DNA from 4 places in the Pseudogracilibacillus sp. SE30717A genome. Region 3 is predicted to be linked to each of the others. Evidence: riboswitches for the same ligand, from Rfam matches in the RefSeq annotation. Region 3 holds a riboswitch; each other region holds the start of a gene.
The links. A riboswitch is a leader RNA that binds a small molecule or an ion and turns the genes downstream of it on or off. The one in region 3 is predicted to bind S-adenosylmethionine.
Positions count from the first base shown of each region.

Region 1 (5,357 bases), on a different contig from region 3:
GGCCACCAGTCCACCCAGTGTTAACTAAGAATACATTTGCATTGTATTGATCAATTTTTTGCCCTAGCATTTCTGCATATTTATTAGGTGATAACGGAAGAAACGGTGAACCAAAGCAAGCTGAGAAAGTAGCTTCAGGTTCTGTAACTCCGCGTTCTGTCCCAGCTAATTTACTCGTATAACCACTTAGGAAATGATACATCGCCTGTTCTTTAGTTAATTTACTGATAGGTGGCAATGTTCCAGAAGCATCAGCTGTTAAGAAAATAATCGTATTTGGATGGCCAGCGATACTAGGCTGAACAATATTGTCAATGTTTTCTAATGGGTATGCTGCTCTTGTGTTTTCAGTTAAAGATGTATCTTCGTAATCTGGTTCGCGTGTTTCATCATGTAAGACAACATTTTCAAGTACTGAACCAAAGCGGATAGCATTATATATTTGTGGCTCTTTTTCTTCAGAAAGATCAACACACTTTGCGTAACATCCACCTTCGATATTAAAGACTCCATTTGGGCTCCATCCATGTTCATCATCACCAATTAATTTGCGGTAAGGATCAGCGGAAAGAGTTGTTTTACCTGTACCTGATAAACCGAAAAATAATGCGACATCGCCTTCTTCACCTACATTTGCAGAGCAGTGCATCGATAATACATTCTGCTGTGGAAGTAAGTAATTCATGACAGAAAAGATTGATTTCTTAATCTCACCAGCGTATTCTGTCCCACCAATAAGCACAACACGCTTTTTAAACGATATAACGATAAATGTTTCTGAATTTGTCCCATCCACTTCAGGGTCTGCTTTACATGTTGGAGCAGATATAACAGTAAATTCTGATGTATGATTTTTAAGTTCATTCTCATTAGGTGTAATAAATAGTTGGCGAGCAAACAAATTGTGCCAAGCATATTCATTAATTACTTCAACTTGCAAGCGGAATTTTTCATCTGCTCCTGCAAATCCTTTAAATGAAAACAGTTCATTCTTTTCTTTTAAGTGATTAATTACCTTATCATATAACTTATCAAATGACGTTTCATCTAACGGCTGATTTACTGCTCCCCAATCCACAATATTATCAGAAACATCGTCTCGAACGATAAATCGATCTTGCGGTGAACGCCCTGTATATTTTCCAGTAGTAGCCTTAACAGCACCAGTTGCAGTTAAGACACCTTCTTCTCTAGATAAAATTTTCTCTACTAATAATGGAACAGATAAATTGGTGTGCACATTATTATTTACAGTTAATTCTTGATTCATAGACTTTGCTGTCATGTTCATTACACAAACCATCCTTTACAAGTACTTAATTCTGAATATAGTATAACACATTTGATTATATAGTCCATACTAAATGTGAAAACAAAAATAGCTTACTAATTATATATGTAATTTTTGAATTTTTATCCTTTATAATATGCGGATTAACGGTGGTTCGGGAAAAATGTTTACAATATTGTGAATGGAGTAAAAAGAACATAAATTATTCCTGTTTGACACAAATAGACACTTTGAGGTAAGCTAGTGCATAACGGACTCTCTTATTCGGAGTTGGTGGAGGGACAGACCCGAAGAAGCCCAGCAACCATCACATTATGTGAAAAGGTGCTAACCTGATGCAAGGAAATAATTCCTTGAGCAATAAGAGTGAAAGGCAGTATTTCCTTTCCTCTATCACTAGCGGGAAGGATTTTTTGTTTGAACGAATACGAACGAATTATGAATTAAGACTTCCTTTGACCTCTGATGTTTTTGAGCTCCGTGTTACATTAATAAGGAGGCTAATTATAGCATGGCAGAAAATCGTCGGTTATTTACATCTGAGTCGGTTACAGAAGGTCATCCTGATAAAATATGTGACCAAATATCAGATGCTATATTAGATGAAATTTTAAAAAAAGATCCAGATGCTCGTGTTGCTTGTGAGACGACAGTTACCACAGGACTTGTATTAGTGGCTGGAGAAATAACTACTTCAACCTATGTGGACATCCCACGCACTGTAAGAAACACGATAAAAGAAATTGGATATACACGTGCGAAATATGGTTTCGATGCGGAAACTTGTTCCGTTTTAACAGCTATTGATGAACAATCACCAGATATTGCAAGTGGTGTGGATACCGCTTTTGAGGCACGGAAAGAAGGGAAAGAAGAGACCATTGGGGCAGGTGACCAAGGGTTAATGTTCGGCTTTGCTTGTGATGAAACGGAGGATTTAATGCCGCTTCCGATATTTCTAGCGCATCGGCTAGCAAAACAATTGGCAGATGTACGTAAAAATGGAACATTAAATTATCTTCGACCTGACGGCAAGACTCAAGTTACAATTGAATATGATGAAAATGATCAACCGATCCGCGTGGATACGATCGTTATTTCCACACAACATCATGAAGATCTTACATTAGAACAAATTGAAAAAGACATGATGGAATATGTCATCCATCCTGTAGTGCCAAGCTTTTTATTAGATGAGAATACAAAATATTATATTAATCCCTCAGGTAGGTTTGTTATCGGAGGACCGCAGGGAGATGCTGGTTTAACTGGTAGGAAAATTATCGTTGATACGTACGGCGGATATGCTCGCCATGGTGGAGGGGCATTTAGTGGGAAAGATCCTACCAAGGTTGACCGATCGGCAGCTTATGCGGCAAGATATGTAGCGAAAAACATTGTAGCGGCTCATTTAGCTGAAAAATGTGAAGTTCAATTGGCATATGCAATTGGAGTTGCGGAACCAGTATCCATTTCGATAAATACATTTGGTACTGGAAAGGTTGCTGAAGATAAGTTAGTTGAGGTAATTCGTCAGTTATTTGATTTAAGCCCGGCAGGAATTATTGAAATGTTAGATTTAAGAAAACCTATTTATCGACAAGTTGCTGCTTATGGCCATTTCGGACGAGGAGATTTAAATTTACCTTGGGAGAAAACGGACAAAGTTGAAAGTTTACAAAAATCATTATTGAAGTATGTTTAAAAAAGAAGCTTGCCTTATCGTTATATATCAAATAACTGTAAGGCAAGCTTTTCGTTTTATTAACGAATAAATAAACTAAGAACAAACACAACTGCAAAACCAACGAGAGCGATAATTGTTTCCATTACTGTCCAAGATTTCAATGTGTCTTTTACGTCAAGACCAAAGTAACGGTTTACAAGCCAAAAACCTGAATCATTTACGTGAGATGCAATTGTAGCACCTGCAGCAATGGAGATCGTAATTAATCCGAGTAGTGGCCCGGTAATGTTCATAATCTCAATAATAGGAGCAATAAGTCCAGCTGCCGTCACCATTGCAACAGTTGCTGATCCTTGAGCGATTCGAACGATAGAAGCAATGATAAATGCAAGTACAATCGGCGGTAAACTTGAATTCGCCATCATCTCTCCTAAAATATCTCCAATTCCTGAGTCAATGAGTACTTGTTTTAATACCCCACCTGCTCCTGTAACTAAAATAATAATCCCTGCCGGTTCTAACGCTTTTGTAGCGATCTCTTGCACATCTTGGCGACTATATCCTCGCTTTACTCCTAAAAAATAAAATGTTAATAGCGTTGCGATTGTTAAAGCAACAAACGGATGCCCTAAAAATGTGAAAAAGCTACGGATCATATTACCTTCTTCAAATATAACTGCAGATACTGTATTTGCTAAAATTAATACTAAAGGAATAAATATAAGTGTCGCGATCATGCCAAAGCTCGGTAATTCATTATTATATTCCTTTTCTTCAAATTCCATATAGTCCGGAATGCCGACATGAATTTTATTTGAAATATATTTTCCAAAGACCGGACCTGCAATAATCATAGTAGGAATTCCTGCAATAATTCCAAATAGTATTACCCATCCGAGTTCTGCACCAATTAAATTGGCAACCGCAATGGGCCCCGGAGTAGGTGGGATATAACTATGTGTAACAGCAAGACCTGCTAAAAGAGGTATACCATAATAAAGCAATGAACGACCTGTTTTACGAGCTAGTCCATAAATAATTGGCACTAAAATAATGAATCCGACATCAAAGAACACAGGAATTGCAACTATAAAACCAGTAATACCAAGAGCCCATGGTGCTCGATCTTCACCAAATTTATTAATTAATGTTTGAGCAAGGCGATCAGCACCTCCGGATACCTCAAGCATTTTTCCAAACATCGCACCTAGTCCAACGACGACAGCTACAAATCCTAGCGTACCCCCCATACCACTTTCAACAGAAGCAATAACATCACTTAGTGGCATTCCTGTTGCAACTCCTATGGATAAACTAACTAAAAGAAGAGCAACAAAAGCGTGAAGTTTTGTTCGTATCACAAGAAAGAGTAAAACAAATATTCCTGTGATGGCAATCATTATAAGCGAAAAATCTTCCATTTAAAATCCTCCTTCGAAAGCATTATTTATTTAAAACATCGTGATCGCCAAATTTTTTGCTTGAAAATGTGTCGTCCTCTAAAAGTGCTTAGGTGCTTGTTGAGAATTAAAAATCTAAACCTAAATCAGTATTTTCTTTATAATAATCTCTTTTATCCGTATATGATTTTCTTACTCTTTCCATTTCATCTAAATCTTTTTGTGTGAGTTCACGAATAACTTTTGCTGGACGCCCAAATGCCAGTGTATTTGGTGGTATTTTTGTTCCGGGAGATACTAAACTTCCTGCCCCGATAAATGCATTTTCACCAATTTCTGCACCATCCAATAAAATAGTTCCCATCCCGATTAATGCATTTTTACGGATTGTACAACCATGTACAGTAACTTGGTGTCCAATCGTTACATCATCTTCAATAATGACTGGTAGGTTAGGGCTTTGATGGACAAGTGAAAGGTCTTGAATATTAACATTCTTACCAATTCGTGTAGGAGCTACATCTCCACGAATTACCGTTTTGAACCATATACTTGCCCCTTCATCGATTGTAACATCTCCGATAATGGTTGCATTTTTTGCTACGAAAACGGAGTCGTGAATTTTTGGACTGATATTTTTATAATGATGAATCATTTTATTTCCTCCAATATAATTACTTTTTTTGAACCGCTATGACAAAAGGCGGATTATTTTTTTGATTGATGAATTGATAAGTAAGAACAGAAAATTGTTTCTGATCTAATTTGCTTGTAAAATCAATGACTGCATCTTTCTCTTTATTTCCACCTTCGTGTCCATAATAAACAACGATAGCGATGATCGCGTGTTTTTTTAACCGTTGAGCGAGAGAGTCAATAGCGCGGATCGTAGAATCTCTTTGAGTAATAATTTTTTTATCACTTCTTGGCAAGTACCCTAAATTAAAAATAGCACCTGCAATTTGATGTTCAGCTTGGA
Region 1 covers NZ_JAXHDF010000004.1:4,320-9,676, reverse strand. The annotation lists gene pckA (phosphoenolpyruvate carboxykinase (ATP)) at 1-1,291, opposite strand, end outside; SAM riboswitch class I at 1,549-1,658, shown strand; gene metK (methionine adenosyltransferase) at 1,803-2,996, shown strand; gene SPD48_RS07030 (GntP family permease) at 3,056-4,399, opposite strand; gene SPD48_RS07025 (gamma carbonic anhydrase) at 4,506-5,033, opposite strand; gene SPD48_RS07020 (class I SAM-dependent methyltransferase) at 5,053-5,357, opposite strand, start outside.
Region 1: linked by a shared signal. The riboswitch ahead of metK (methionine adenosyltransferase) and the one ahead of SPD48_RS01220 (aminotransferase class I/II-fold pyridoxal phosphate-dependent enzyme) in region 3 are both predicted to bind S-adenosylmethionine.

Region 2 (5,357 bases), on a different contig from region 3:
CATCAATTCCTTTTGTCGGCTCATCAAAAATATACACCTCGGCATCTGCTGTTAACCATTTTCCAATCGCTACTTTTTGCTGATTTCCGCCTGATAAGTTTTGGACTTTTGTATCAACAGAAGGTGTTTTAATCCCTAGACTTGAAACCATTTCTTTTGAAACGTCTCTTTCTTTTTTAAAATCTAGAAAACTAAATGGTTTTAAAAAGTTTTTTAAGTAAGAGGCTGTTAAATTAGTAGAAACGGATTCTAATACTAACACACCTTCTTTTCGACGTTCTTCAGGAACTAAGGCCATTCCATTTATAACAGCTTTACGTGGATTATTTGCTTTCGCATTTTTTCCTTTGATTAATAGTTGCCCTTCGATCTTTTTCGATGCGCCGAATAGCGCTTTACATATTTCTGTTTTTCCTGCCCCAACAAGTCCTGCAACCCCAACAACTTCCCCTGCACGAACCTGTAAATTAATATCTTTAATTTTTTCAAAATCAGTAAGATTTCTCACTTCTAAAACTGTCTCTCCGATTTCCTTTTCAATTGTAGGAAATTGGTCCTCCATCCTTTTACCAATCATATGTTCTACAACTCGATTTACATTTGTTTCTTTAATTTTTTCTTCAATAATAAAGCGGCCATTTCTCATAATGGTAATGTCATCACAGATGGCAAACAACTCGGGCAAACGATGTGAAATAAAGATTATTCCTACATTATTTTTCTTTAGCTGATCCACTACTTCAAATAACTTCTCGGTCTCTGAATGACTTAAAGGGGCTGTCGGTTCGTCTAAAATTAAAAACGTGCAGTTAGAAGAAATAGCGCGAGCAATTAATACCATTTGTTTCTCCGCTAATGTCAATTCACTTACAAGTTGTCTGGAAGAAACGTTCATATGGAGGTTTTTTAAAATCTCCGTTGCTCGTTTATGAAGTTGCTGATAGTTAACAAATTGCTTTTTTCCCATATTGCTAACTAAATCATTGAGCATAATATTTTCTCCGACAGATAAATAGGAAATCAAAGCAGTATCCACTTCCTGATAAACAATTTGAATACCTAAATCTTGAGCATCTTTTGGTTTACGAATATCAATTTTTTTACCGTCTAATTCAATTTCACCTGTATAATGATTGTACGCTCCGGATAGCACTTTCATTAAAGAGGATTTTCCTGCTCCATTCGCACCAATTAATGCATGAGTTCTTCCCGTTTTGGCAACAAAATGAACATCGTCTAATGCCTTCACGCCAGGAAATTCAATCGATATATTTTTCATTTTAAGAACTATTTCTTTCAATCTCTCCACCCACTTTTTATATAAAGCACTAAAACGTCACCCAAAAAGAGTGCCGCTTTAGTGTTCGGTGATAGTGAATTCCGATCATTTCATTTTATTTTGCATGATATTCTTTTAACGTAATCATCCAATCTTCTTCAAATTCGGATGACGTCCCCCAGCCTTCAATAACATTTGCAAGGTTTTCCATATTCACTTCTTCATCTGCCGCTAGTAAATCTTCTTGAGAAATTAAAGATGCTTCCAAATCAAATGTTTGAGGCGTTTCTTCCCCTGCAAGTTTTTTCGCAAGAATACGTAAATCTATTGCTCCAATTAACTTCGGATCTACAGCTGCTGTATATTTCCAAGAGCTGCCTTCTTCGCTCATTAATTGAAGGTCTGCATTTGAAACATCAATTCCATAAATAGCAATTTCGTCTCGACCCGCTTCTTCAATGGCACGTACTGCACCTGTTGCAAATGCATCCCATGTTGCAAAAATCGCATCAATTGAACCCTTAGGGTGTTTATTCAGCATTGCCGCCACGGCATCTTGTGTATCGACCGATGTATTTTCGGAAGCAACTCCAAAACGCTCAATTTCTTCAATGCCTGGATTTTCTTCTAATGTTTGTGTATAGATTTCATTTCTTCTTTCCATTGGTGGGAATCCATCCACCCATAAATAAGCAATTTTAGCTTCGCCGTCTTGTTCTTCAACTAATTTATCTAATGCTAATGTTGCTAATGCATGGTCATCCTGTGCTGTTAGTGTTACTCCTTCAACATCAAGTAAGTCCGTGTTTGAGTCAAACGCTACTACATCAATGCCTTTTTCTCTCGCTTCTTTTACTTGATCAACTACTGCTGCATCATCACCATGAGAAATAATTAATCCATCATAGTTTTGCTGAATCGCTTGAGCGATAGCATCATTGAATTTAGCTGAATCTCCGTTTGCTGTAAATGTATCTACTTGGAAGCCTAACGCTTCTCCTTCTTGTTTTGCACCAGCAAAGAATTGTGCTGTATGGTCGTCTCCGCCAATTTTACGGATAACCATAATTTTAGTTTTCTCTCCATCTGCAAATCTTTCTGGCACTCCTTCTAATGACACATCTTCATTTACCCCTTTATCTGATGAATCATCACTTGATGCTTTATCATCAGATGATCCGCATCCGGCTAAAAACAGCGCGAGTGCAAACGTTAGTAGAAATGCTGTTAAAATACTTCTCTTTTTCATCTTCTTTCCCCCTGATTTTTCTAATTTTTTTATGAAAACTATTTGCATAGTGTTCTACTAAATTCTTTTGTCTTTCAATTGCTGAATAACTGCTTCAGTAAGTTTGTTCACAATATCTTCCGTATTGTTTTGCAAGATGTCATTCGTTACTATATCCTTATTTCCATTGTCACGTTGACCTGTTGCTTTTTCTAACGCTTGATCCAAATCTTCATAAATATCATCAATATTTTCTAAACCTACTGATAATCTAACTAAATCTTTTGATACACCAGTAGCCGCAAGTTCTTCATCTGACAATTGTAAATGAGTGGTTGATGCAGGATGGATAATTAAACTTTTTGCATCCCCCACATTTGCTAAATGTGACCATAGCGAGACATGATCTATTAATCTGCTACCAGCTTCTCTGCCGCCTTTTATCCCGAACACTACGATAGATCCAAATCCGTTGGTTAATAGTTTTTTAGCATGTTCATATGATGGATGAGATGGTAATCCAGGATAAGAAACCCATGCGACTGCAGGATGTTTCTCTAATCGTCTTGCTAGCTCTAACGCATTTTCATTATGTCTATCAACCCGTAAATTTAACGTTTCTACCCCTTGAAGCAATTGAAACGCATTATAAGGACTTAAACATGAACCAAAGTCTCTGAGTAATTGAACACGTAGTTTTGTCGCAAAGGCAATGTCGCCAAAATCTTTTGCATAACTTATACCGTTATAGCTGCGATCAGGTTCAATAAAGCCCGGAAACTTTTTCGAGTTCCAATCAAAATTACCGCCGTCTACCACAATGCCACCAATTGACGTCCCATGACCACCTATCCATTTTGTAGCCGAATGAACAACTATGTCTGCTCCGTGTTCTATAGGCTTACAAACATACGGCGTTGCAAATGTGTTATCAATAATAAGTGGAATACCTGCCTCACGTGCTATTTTTGCAACACCTTGGATATCTAACACATGTAGACTCGGGTTTCCAATTGTTTCAGCAAAAATTGCTTTCGTTTTATACGTGATCGCCTTTTTAAAGTTTTGTGGATTCGACGGATCGACAAACCGTACATTAATTCCGTATTTAGGTAATGTTATAGAGAATAAATTATATGTACCTCCATATATATTGGTTGCAGCGACAATTTCATCTCCAGCCGAGGCGATATTAAGGACGGATAACGCAATTGCAGCCATCCCTGAAGACGTCGCTACTGCTGCAACACCTTCCTCCAATAAAGCCATTCTTTTTTCAAAAACATCAACGGTCGGGTTCATCATGCGACTATATATATTTCCGGTTTCATTTAAAGAGAATAACTTCTCAGCATGGGCGGAATCTTCAAAAACGTATGATGTTGTTTGATAGATAGGTACCGCTCGTGATCCTGTTGTCGGATCAACTTCTTGTCCTCCGTGCAATAATAATGTTTCTATTTTTTGCCCCTTACTCATCAGCTTTCCTCCTACAAAAATACTGCCTATTTAAAGCGCGCAATTTTCTGATAACTCACTCGATTTATAGAATATACATCTACTATGCTACTTTTTTATGTATAATACATCTGACCTGACTAGGAATTAACCTTGCATACAGATTAATTTTCCTAACTAATCGCAATTTATCAAAACTTGTTTATTTCCTACCTAATAAGAAAATTTAGTTAATAGTAATTACCTGTTATATATAAAGAGGTTGAGATATAAGTTATATAGAGTTATTAAAACACGAATGCTTATTATAGTCGCTACAGAAATATACTCCGCTTTTATCACTGGCATAAGAGCGACATCTTCTGGCAAGAGTCTACGAATATTTCTTTCGTTAATTTGGAGTAGTATTCATGTTTTATATCTACTATTTTGTTTTATCCCAGCCTCATTAAATATAAAAATCTCTCTGCAAAATACAGAGAGATTGGATGGTCAATATCAATTTTTCCAACTCTCTTATCTACAAAAAGCAATCGCTTCTCAGGAATTGGCACCTGAATGAGATTAACTCATTTGGTTGCCGAGGATTCTTAGGGCCTGTCCCTCCACCTCTCTGGATAAGAGTAAACTAATAAATTTTAGTAGGTAATTTTTATTGTGTATGCACCATGTCTTTATAGCAACATGATAGATAAGAGTATATGATTAAAAATTATATTTGTCAAATTATTTTATATTTTCGTTTTATCAATTATAATCTTTATTTCTCAATTGTAATTAATAGGTGATATTACTTTAATTTCCATTCCGGACCTACATGCAGCATGCATGATACCTATTGATTTCTCATACTTCTTTTAGAATCTTTTTAAAAAAATCACAGATGAATTAGATCTTTCACTGAGTGTTAATTCGTTTATCAAACGATAAATACAAAATACAAAACAAATAATAAGCTTAATACATACATAATTGGATGAACTTCTTTGTACCGCTTTTGTGCTACTAAGGTTATCGGATAAAGAATAAAACCAAATGCTATACCAGTTGCCACACTTGAAGACATCGGCATCATAATGATTGTAATAAAGGAAGGAATAACAATTTCTAACTTACTCCAATTTATTCTACTTATTTGCATTGCCATTAATGCGCCAACTACAATTAGAGCAGGAGCTGTCACTTCTGTTGTAATTACAGTTAAAATGGGGGAAAAAAACAATGCGATCGTAAAACAAAATGCGATAACGACAGATGTAAACCCTGTTTTTCCACCAAGTGCAATGCCTGCTGATGACTCCACACTGGTAGCTGGAGTGGATGTTCCTAATATGGAACCAATAACACCTGCAGAGGAATCTGCAAGTAATGCTCTACCTGCATTTGGAATTT
Region 2 covers NZ_JAXHDF010000010.1:116,269-121,625, forward strand. The annotation lists gene SPD48_RS16145 (sugar ABC transporter ATP-binding protein) at 1-1,300, opposite strand, end outside; gene SPD48_RS16150 (sugar ABC transporter substrate-binding protein) at 1,395-2,528, opposite strand; partial or broken gene SPD48_RS16155 (O-acetylhomoserine aminocarboxypropyltransferase/cysteine synthase family protein) at 2,667-3,986, opposite strand; SAM riboswitch class I at 4,479-4,589, opposite strand; gene SPD48_RS16160 (NCS2 family permease) at 4,885-5,357, opposite strand, start outside.
Region 2: linked by a shared signal. The riboswitch ahead of SPD48_RS16155 (O-acetylhomoserine aminocarboxypropyltransferase/cysteine synthase family protein) and the one ahead of SPD48_RS01220 (aminotransferase class I/II-fold pyridoxal phosphate-dependent enzyme) in region 3 are both predicted to bind S-adenosylmethionine.

Region 3 (5,357 bases):
CTCGAGAGTTAAGTCTGTGAAATTTTCCTTAAAAACTTGCATAATATCGTTTGCCCCAATAGTGATTAATACAATATCAGCATTATCAAGCGCTTCTGTTACATCTTCATCTTCTAAGCGAATAAGTAATTGACCGCTACGGCTTCCTCTCTTAGCAAAGTTCTGAAATTGAGCTACTTGTTTATCTTGATTAATTGTATCATCTAAAATGCCTACATACCCGCTATTATTCGTTTCATCCCCACTTCCTTCTGTTAAAGAGTCACCGAGTGTTACTACATTTACATCATGGGTGAAGAAGAAACTGGAGGCCTTTTTTAATTTATCAGAAATAAATTCTCTAATAGGATCTTCTTTTACTTTTACTGCTACTTCTATATCTTCTTCCTCTTGCTCTTCTGGACTTGCAGTTTTATCATCTATGTTATGCTCATCTTTTGGTTGAACAATTTCCTTAATCGGTTTTGTAGGAGTAGGTTCTTCCTTGGCGAATATAAAAAGGATAAGTCCGCCTGTTAGTATGAGTATAATGAATATTAATTTTTTAATGGTAATCACACCTAAATCCTTAAATTAGTATATATATATTATAAAACATAACATGTTTATGTGTAAGTTGTATATTAACATAGTTTACCTTTAATATTTACCAATAAACTTAAAATGTTAAAAGAAAAAACCGCCTTATGCAGATAAGGCGGAAAACGAGTTAAATATTATTTGTTTATTTAATAAGTGATGCTTCTGGTTTATTGGAACGTATTCGTGCAGCTTCCTCTAATATGTCTTTTCCTTTAATGATTGTTACGTTAGGATCAACATATTCAATTGATGAAGGGTCTAATGTCCAAATGATTTTAAGTCCTTTATTCGTCAATGATTTTGATTCAGCATCAGATAATGGTTCGTCGGTAACAATGACGTCAATGATATCATCTTCGTTAGCTTCTTCAAGATTAATTATTTTATATCCTCGATTTTCAAGTGCATTTAATGTTTCCTTTAAGTTGCTATTTTCTTTTAAAGCGATTGTTTTTTGTCTTAAACCTGCACTACGATCAAATGGTGTAGAAAACAACCATTTAATTGCATCTTCTTCCGTTGTTTCTATCGTTGAAATTCCTGTAGCTTTTTTAATAGCTTCATCTAGTGTTTGAATGATATCCTCTATTGACTCAATTCCAACAGATAATCTGACAAGTTCTTCTGTTACCCCACTTTTCTTTAAATCTTCTGGGCTTAATTGTTGATGTGTTGTTGACGCAGGATGAATGATAAGCGATTTTGCATCCCCGACATTTGCTACATGTGACCATAGATCAATGGAATCAATTAATTTTTTCCCAGCTTCTAGACCGCCTTTAATACCAAACGTAATGACAGAGCCATATCCAGAAGAAAAATATTTATTAGCTAATTCATGGGAAGGATGATCTTGTAATCCAGGAAAATTAACCCACTCAACAGCAGGATGACTTTGTAAGTAACCTGCAACTTTTAGCGCATTTTCATTATGACGCTTTAGACGGACATGCAAGGTTTCTAGCCCTTGCAGTAATAAAAATGCATTATGTGGACTAATGGAAGCTCCTGTATCCCTTAATAATTGAACCCGTAGGCGAAGGGCAAAAGCGACGGGACCAAGATCTGCGAATCGGACGCCACCATAGCTTTCGTCAGGTTCAGTAAAACCCGGGAATTTTTCGCTATTCCAATTGAAGCGACCACCATCTACAACTACACCACCAATTGATGTTCCGTGTCCCCCAATCCACTTTGTTGCAGAATGAACAACAATATCGGCCCCCCACTGGATTGGCTTTGCAAACTTTGGAGCAAATGTATTATCGATAATTAAAGGAATTCCATGATCATGTGCAATAGTAGCTATTGTTTCAATATCGAAAACATGTAAACTAGGATTCGTTATTGTCTCCCCAAAAATTGCTTTTGTTTTATCGGTAATGGCAGCTTTAACTTCATCTGGATTTGTTCCATCAACTATTTTTACGTTAATACCAAAACGAGGTAATGTATGAACAAATAGATTGTATGTGCCTCCATATAAATTACTGTCTGCGACAATTTCATCTCCAGCACTTGCAACGTTTAAAATAGCATACGTAATAGCTGCCATTCCAGAAGAAGTTGCCACTGCAGCAGTTCCATCTTCTAATAAAGCAACTCGTTGCTCAAATGCATCTGTTGTCGGGTTCATAATTCTCGTATAAATATTTCCTGTTTCCGCAAGTCCAAATAAATTTTTAGCATGCTCTGTATCGCGAAAAACATAAGATGTTGTTTGATGAATTGGTACCGCACGTGAACCTGTAACTGGATCCGGCTCTTGACCTCCGTGTAATAGAATCGTATCGTCCTTTTGAAACTTGAATTCTGACATAGATAAAACTCCTCCTTGGATTTTAGAGAATACATCTCTATTTCTTTAATTAAAGCAATGTAAATCACTTTCAATGTAGAGGAGGATAAATAAAAACCCTCTTCTACGAAAGATAGAAGAGGGTGTTGTGTAAAAAACCGTTTCCTCCTCTTATCTTCCAGACTAAATTGTGTCTGTAGGATTTGGCACCTTTAAAAGATTTTATAAAAACCTTTTATGGTTGCTGGACTTCATCGGGCCTATTCCCTCCGTCACTCTTGATAAGAGATGTTCATATTTGAAATTACTAATTATTATACAGGTTGCATATAGAATGTCAACTATAAAACTTGGAATTAATTGAATAATAAAATATTTAGATTGAAAATTAATCTTGTAAAAGTAAGTACCTTCACTGATAATTAGTTTAATTATCCGTTTTTGATGAAGGGTTGAGAAACGATGTTGACTAATAATAAAATTTCCTATAAAAAAATATTTCTTTTAATAAGTATTTTCTTACTTGTATTAACAACCTTTCGTATTGGGTGGATTTTTTACCACAAAACTCCCGACCATCCTCACGCGGAAAAGGGAGTTATAGATTTAAGGGAGTGGAACTTTACAGATAGTCAGACAATTACACTCAATGGGGAGTGGGAGTTTTATCCGAATCAATTTATCCATTCAAATTTTGTTCCAGCAGATAACTATACGATTGTACCAGGATTATGGAATAGCATGGATGAAGATAAGGAAATAAACTATGGCACCTATCGATTAAAAATACTTTTACCGACTGTCGATAGTATAAATGAACAGGGGAATTATGGATTAATTTTTAAGGATCTTGAATCAGCGGCAAGCGTGTATGTTAATGGACAATTAGTAACAGAATCAGGTTTACCTTCAGATACAATTAGTCATTACGAAAGTAAGCTGGGAATCTATAAAGCTTTTTTTCATGCGGATAGTGATGAAATAGAACTAGTAATTGAAGTAGCTAACTATGAAAACACGTTTGCAGGAGGAATTCCCAACCCTGTTAAATTCGGATTAGGAGACGCTGTAGAAAAGAACCTGTTTTTTGCACATAGTGCACAGTTAATGGTCGTTTTAATCTTGCTTGTACATAGTGCCTATGCTTTTGGTTTATATATTATGGGGCGGAATGTATTTCATAAAGAACTAGTATATTTCGGTTTTTTACTTATTTTTGCTGCCTTTTCAGTCATAGTTGATGATGATAAATTAATCCTCAATTGGTTTCCAATTAACGCTGAATGGTCACTGAAACTAATCTATTTGTCATTCGCCGGGACTGTCTATTTTATTCTTAAATTTATAAAATATGTGTTTAACTTAGCCCAAGCTTTCTTTAATGTATTATTTGTAACATATGTGCTTCTAACGCTTGCTTTATTTATTATTCCGTCATCATACATGATGTTTGTCGGTTATGGAATTATGTTAACAAATGTGATTTCGTATACATTCATTTTTATTATTGTACTTCAGATAATTAAAAAGGGCGATTCCGATGCTATATTTATATTAATTGCTAATGTCGTTAATTTATACAATGTTTTATGGGGTTTGGCTCTTAATATGGGTCTGATAGATATACCTTATTATCCGGTGGATTATTTAATAGCTATTATGGCTTTTGCGGGATTCCTCTTTAAGCGTCAAACAAGTGTCATGCAATTAAATGTAAAACAATCGAGAGAACTGAAAAGAGCGGATAAAGCTAAAGACGAATTCTTAGCGAATACATCCCATGAATTACGCAACCCGCTTCATGGAGTCATTAATATTGCTCAAACGATATTAAATAATAAGTCAAATTCATTGTCAGTAGATGACCAGAACAGTTTAAAATTGCTTGTCCGAGTAGGTCAACATATGTCATTTACGTTAAATGATTTACTTGATTTATCGAGGTTGAAGGATAATAAGATTCATTTAAGAAATCAGCCAATTAACCTTCATTCCGTTGTTTCAGGTGTAATCGACATGATACGTTTTATGATGGAAAATAAAAAGCTTAAAGTAATTTTAAAAATCCCAAAGTCGTTTCCATCTGTTTATGCAGATCAACACCGACTAATCCAAATCTTGTTTAATCTGCTACATAATGCAGTTAAGTACACTAATGAAGGTAATATAACAATAGATGCAACCTATAGGGAGAAATTTGCAAAAATAACAGTGACTGATACAGGAATCGGTATGAGCGAGCAAGTACAGGAATCAATTTTTAAACCTTACCAACAGGAAGAGAAAAATCCGACCGTATTTGAGGGTGGGTTGGGCCTAGGTTTATATATTTGTAAACAGTTGGTCGAATTACATGGGGGAGAAATCTCAGTAAAATCGAGTATGGGAAAAGGATCAACATTCAGTTTCACCATTCCACTGGCTAAAGAAACATCTACAAAGATTGAGAGTATACAAGAAGTTGCAGCTTCTTATGAGATGGATCATGACAAATTAGTAGATTTATCAGAACAAAAGCCTGAGTTGACTAGTAAAAAAGCTAGAATACTTGCTGTAGACGATGATCCTGTTAACTTAAAAATTTTACGAAGTATCCTTAGCAGAGAGTATGAAATATTGACAGTATTAAATGGTGATGAAGTATTAAAGATGTTAGTTAAAGGTGAATGGGATCTTGTTATTGCGGATGTGATGATGCCAAATATGTCAGGTTACGAATTAACGCAAAAAATTCGAGAGCAATTTACCATTTCCGAACTTCCAATTTTACTTTTAACAGCACGAAGTCAACAAGAGGATATATATACAGGATTTCTTTCAGGTGCCAACGATTATGTCACAAAACCAATGGATGCACTAGAGTTACAAGCAAGAGTTAAAGCGTTAACGGAATTTAAACAATCAGTTAAAGAACAGCTTAGAATGGAGGCGGCTTGGTTACAAGCGCAAATCCAGCCTCATTTCTTGTTTAATACAT
Region 3 covers NZ_JAXHDF010000001.1:264,630-269,986, reverse strand. The annotation lists gene SPD48_RS01225 (SGNH/GDSL hydrolase family protein) at 1-558, opposite strand, end outside; gene SPD48_RS01220 (aminotransferase class I/II-fold pyridoxal phosphate-dependent enzyme) at 725-2,401, opposite strand; SAM riboswitch class I at 2,549-2,668, opposite strand; gene SPD48_RS01215 (hybrid sensor histidine kinase/response regulator) at 2,843-5,357, shown strand, end outside.

Region 4 (5,357 bases), on a different contig from region 3:
AAAATGGGATGGTAATTGAATTGATAAAGGGTATGAAAAAAGATTTTTATCTTGTTGCATTTTCCTATGTTAAGGGAAAGATTCTACTAGATTACGAGGAAGACAATCAACTTATTAAACAATGGGGTAAGACGTTAGGTAAAATGCATAATATATCAAAAAATTTTGCTTTTAAACTCGATAATTTTTTTGTGGATTGGAATTATGATATAAATTTCGAGAAATTTTCCAAAGGAAAGGGGCAATTAATAGAAAAAAAATGGAGAACATATATGAAGAAGTTATCTTCAATGTCGTGTAACCAAGATATGTATGGTATTGTCCATCACGATTTACATAATCAAAATATAATAATAAGTGATAATAAAATGTACGTATTGGATTTTGGAGATGTTCGAAAAAGTTGGTATGCCTATGATGCTTCCATACCAGTTTTTCATGCGTTAGAAAAAAACAGGAAGAATAAGACGGATAATATTAAATTTTATGAACGATTTACGAAATATTTCTTTGAAGGATATTGTGAAACGTCTAACTTCTCAATTGATCAATTTAAGCTTATTCCGTTCTTTCTCGAGTATAGGTTGCTATATTCATATTTATTTTTTATAAATTCATTTCCATCTAATAAAATGAGTTCTGATATGAAAAATAGTTTGGATCGCATGAGGTATAGAATTGAAAACAATGTACCATTCATTACTTAAGTATTATAATCACAAGCAATTTTAGAGTAATGCGTCATGCTTTCTTAGGCAGGTTTAGATTTAGTAGATATTGCTTTGACACTCTGCTGTTGTGAGTGTTATGTTTTCTTCTAGTAGTTCTCTAAACATTCAAGTTACATTCGAGTCTAAAGGTAAAGGCTCACATGCTGTTATTGCTCCATATCACATATTGGTGTGCTTATTTAATAATCAGCATTTGTTTTTACTCATAAGAAACGTGTTAACAAAATTATTGACTTTTTAAAATGGTAAGTTTATAATCCTATTAATTAAATAATTAAGAAATCTTATTAAGAGAGGCGGAGGGACTGACCCTGCGAAGCCTCAGCAACCAGCAATTTTTTGTATGGTGCTAATTTCAGAAGAATACTTTGTATTCTGAAGATGAGATGAAATGTTCGTGGTTTTATATACATGCCCTTCTCTCATCATTTCGAGAGGAGGGCTTTTCTTATTGATTAAATGAAAACAGGAAATTTACACCTTTAAATACCACTAAATTTATACGAATACTTATAGGAGGAATTAGACTTGAACACAGAAAAAACTAACTCATCAAACAAAAATCATAGGAAAATTATAGCAAGTTGTAAAAGAACTGGTGAAATGAAGAGTATAAATACCGTTCGAAATTTTTCCTTTCCTATTGACGAACCAATTAAATTAGGCGGAAGTGATGAAGCACCAACTCCTATGGAATATATTTTAGGTTCATTTAATGGATGTATCTTAATTGTTGTGGAAACAATCGCTAAAGAAATTGGATTTACATTTAAAAGCTTGCGATCAGAATCAGTTGGAACAATCGATCGACGAGGCATGCAAGGGGTTGATAATATTAGCCCTCATTTTCAAAATGTAACAAATACTATATGGTTTGAAACAACTGAAAGTGTACATCGAATTCCAGAACTAAAAAAACTCGTTCAAAAAAGATGCCCGGCCTATAATTTATTCTTGGACGCAGGGATTAACATAACATTGGATTGGATTTATCTCGAAAAAGGCGGTGAGCAATAATGACTTCATATGGATGGTGGTTAATAATATTTGCGATTGTTTACACATTTGGATTAATTTTAGCAGGACAAATTTCAAGAAAAAAAGCTAATAAGACTGGATACTTTGTCGGAGGTCGTTCATTTAATAAATGGATCGTTGCTTTTTGCATTACAGGCTTATTCTCGGGCTCTACTTTTATTTCCATTCTAGAGTTATCTTACCTAACAGGAGTATCAGCTATCTGGTATGGGGTTGCGGAGACTGTCCAAGTATTGATCATCGCTTTTATCATTATTGGGCCATTTCGCGAAAAATTAGTTGTCACTGTTTCAGGTTTAATTGGAGACCGTTATGGAAGAGCAGCACTTGGGATTGGTGGCGCTATTACCGCCTTTGCTTTTCCAATGTGGTCAGTTGCTACCGCAATCGCTTTCGCTTCAGCCGTCCATGTGTTTACTGGAATTTCATTAACATTATCAGTCGCCTTTACTGCGTTTCTATTATATCTTTATTTGAAAGCTGGAGGCATGTGGTCAATCGCCCTCACTCAAACAATGAACTTTTTTGTTTTTATTATTATGTTCATCATCGGCATACTAGCATTTTTTATCAATCCTGGAATTGATGGTCTACGCTCATTTGCAGTCTCAAACCCAGCAATGTTTCAATTAGATAGTGCCGGAATTCAAGTAATTGTGGCTTGGTTTGGTACATTTTTGGTCAATGTCATTTTAGCGCAAGCTGCTTTTCAAATGGCTTTATCCTGCCGTACACCTGAAGAAGGACAAAAAGGATTAAAGTTAGCTGCCGTCTTTGGTATTCCTTTTATCTTTTTTGGTATTTTATTCGGAATCTCAGCAGCGATCGTCGTTCCAGAAACAACGCTTGGATTAGTAGCTTTACCACAATATTTAATGGAAGTTCTTCCTGCTCCACTTGTTGGATTATTTTTCCTTGGTATCTGGGCTTGTGCATTAAGTTGGGGAGCACCTTGCCAATTTTCTGGAGCGACCAGTTTAGGTAAAGATGTTGGTGGAGCACTTTATCCTAAAGCAACATCAGAACAGCTTATTACGTATACTCAACGTTCCCTATTGGTGCTGACAGGATTGATGATTATATTTGGTATGTTAAGAACAGAACAAGCTGCATGGTGGAATATTTTAGCATGGACAATGAGAAACTCTGCTACCTTTGCTCCTGTTGTTGCGGTATTGTTTTGGAGAGTAGCAACGAAAGAAGCCGTGATTGGTTCAATGATTTTTGGATTTCTATCTGGCATCACATGGTACCATCTTGGTGGCTGGGCTCCAAATGAATTCTATTTAAATATTCATCCGGTTTGGATTGGAATGTCAGCGAATATAAGTGTTTTAGCTCTTATTACATTGATCCAACAGGCAGCTAACTTGGAATTCAATTTCCTTTCATCAAAGTCGAGAAAAGGGCACTATGCATTATTCTCCGGTTTATTAGTTTTAATTGCTTTAGTATTAAAATTTCATGTTATATACGAATATGGATTGCTTGGGATATTCCTCTTCTCGATTCTTCTGTGTTTATTTATAGCAACAATTATCTACGTACCATCAACAAAAACTGTTTTACCTTACGAACATAAGGTTGTGAAAGCAAAATAGTTAACTCAGTTGGGAAGCTATTTGTAATAGAATAGCTTCTTTTTTGTGAAAATAGAAGTTAATAAAGGTTGAAATTTGTTACGAAGAAAACAAATTTTTTTATACTTTATATGATAAAAGAGCAGATAAAGCATAGGAGCTAGGATAGAAGTTATCCTAGCACTTTTTTTTGCAGCTTACATTTAAACTTGTACACACTTTTTTTAAATACGTTGAACATCCTGTATTATAAATCCGCTTTTTGGTACACTAGGCATTCGCCTGACGCTCATATTGAGATTCTGTTTAGGCACCGTATAATCCATTTTATTGACCATGATATCCAAGCATGTTTTCATCACTTCGATTGTTAACCATTCACCTGCGCACCGATGCCCTGTAATATAATCGCCTCCACCTTGGGGGATGAAATCAAATGGACTTTTATCCCAGTCTTTAAAACGGTCGGAATTAAAGTTACTTGGATTTTCCCATAAGTCTGGATGATGATTATTACCATACACATCTAATAACACAAGCGTTCCTTCCTTGAAATCATGTCCTCCCCATAGAAAATCTTTTTTTACAATGGCGGGAACAAGCGGAAAAAATGGATAATACCTCCGAACCTCTTGAACGAACATTTTGTAATTTTTCTCATCAGATGCTTTTAGTTTATCTTTTTCATCTGGGAAATCATGAAGAGCCAATGCGCTTAACACAATATAAACTGAAATAGCAACGGTTGGACGTAATAGATTTAGTACCTCAACAGCTGCGGTATGTTTACTTAAAAGACTTCCATCCAAGTCACGATGCATCGCAATCTGGTATAAAGGTGTCGTTTCAGATACAACACTTTCTCCTGTTCGAATGGTTTTGATCAGTTCTTCCATCCAGCTCTCTAAGCTCTTACGTGAACTCTTACCCTTTATATGTTTTATACCGATTTTTCCAGCTGATTCAAACAAATCTCCGAATTGCTCACTTAGTATCCCTATATCTTGACTATTAATTGGAACACCTGTCCAACGACAAATTGCGATGCTAAGTACTCTTTTCACTTCTTCATAAAGTACAACGCTATCTTGTTGTTCCCATTTAGGGAGCTGTTTCATCCATTCTTCTTTTACCAGTTCAGAAATCTCCTGTAAACGGGCTTTAGACATAAAATTCATGAACATTGTTTTACGTTGTTCATGTGCTTTACCATCAAGTGTCTGAACACCCTTTTGACCGAATAAAGTATTAAGTACACGACTGGGCGCGGCACCATGACGTTTGAACTTTTCGTTATCATAAAACACTTCAGCAGCTTCTTTTCCTGCCATGCAGACAACCTGCTTTCCACCCAATAGACGGGTTTTAAACATATCTCGGTTAAAACGAATTCTGCGATTAGTGATGTATAAGTAACCTTCATTTAAAAAAGCTATGGTATTGTCTGGTCCTTCATCGTAAGGCAATTCTTCACGATATGGCATTTTATCCCTCCATCCAACTGAGAACGACGTGAAATTTTTGCTTAAATTTATCTATTCCCAATTCTGTATATCCTAAACAGATTCAGCCAAATAACGGACCGCTATATAAATCTCTACGATGCCTTTTCATCCCAACAATTTATTAAAAAAAGAAAAACCCGCCAATAATGGTCGGGTTTAATCCTAAGAATCCTATAGCTCATTTGAGCATTTCTAGTCAACTATGAATCTTCTTCTCTATAAATATTAGATACTCATAATACCGCCTTTAGAAGCGTTCGTAACGAGTTTAGAATATCTTGCTAACCAGCCTGTTTTAATCTTCGGTTCAAATTCTTTTAAGTTTTTACGGCGTTCTTCCAATTCTTCGTCAGAAACTTTTAAGTTCATAGTTCGGCTTGGTAAGTCTATTTCGATCACATCACCATTTTCGACTAATGCAATCGGGCCGCCTTCTGCTGCTTCTGGTGAAATATGGCCGATTGAAATTCCACGAGATGCTCCACTAAAACGGCCATCTGTAA
Region 4 covers NZ_JAXHDF010000004.1:298,810-304,166, forward strand. The annotation lists gene SPD48_RS08460 (phosphotransferase enzyme family protein) at 1-707, shown strand, start outside; SAM riboswitch class I at 1,013-1,119, shown strand; gene SPD48_RS08465 (OsmC family protein) at 1,260-1,748, shown strand; gene SPD48_RS08470 (sodium:solute symporter family protein) at 1,748-3,370, shown strand; gene SPD48_RS08475 (cytochrome P450) at 3,574-4,833, opposite strand; gene ilvD (dihydroxy-acid dehydratase) at 5,080-5,357, opposite strand, start outside.
Region 4: linked by a shared signal. The riboswitch ahead of SPD48_RS08465 (OsmC family protein) and the one ahead of SPD48_RS01220 (aminotransferase class I/II-fold pyridoxal phosphate-dependent enzyme) in region 3 are both predicted to bind S-adenosylmethionine.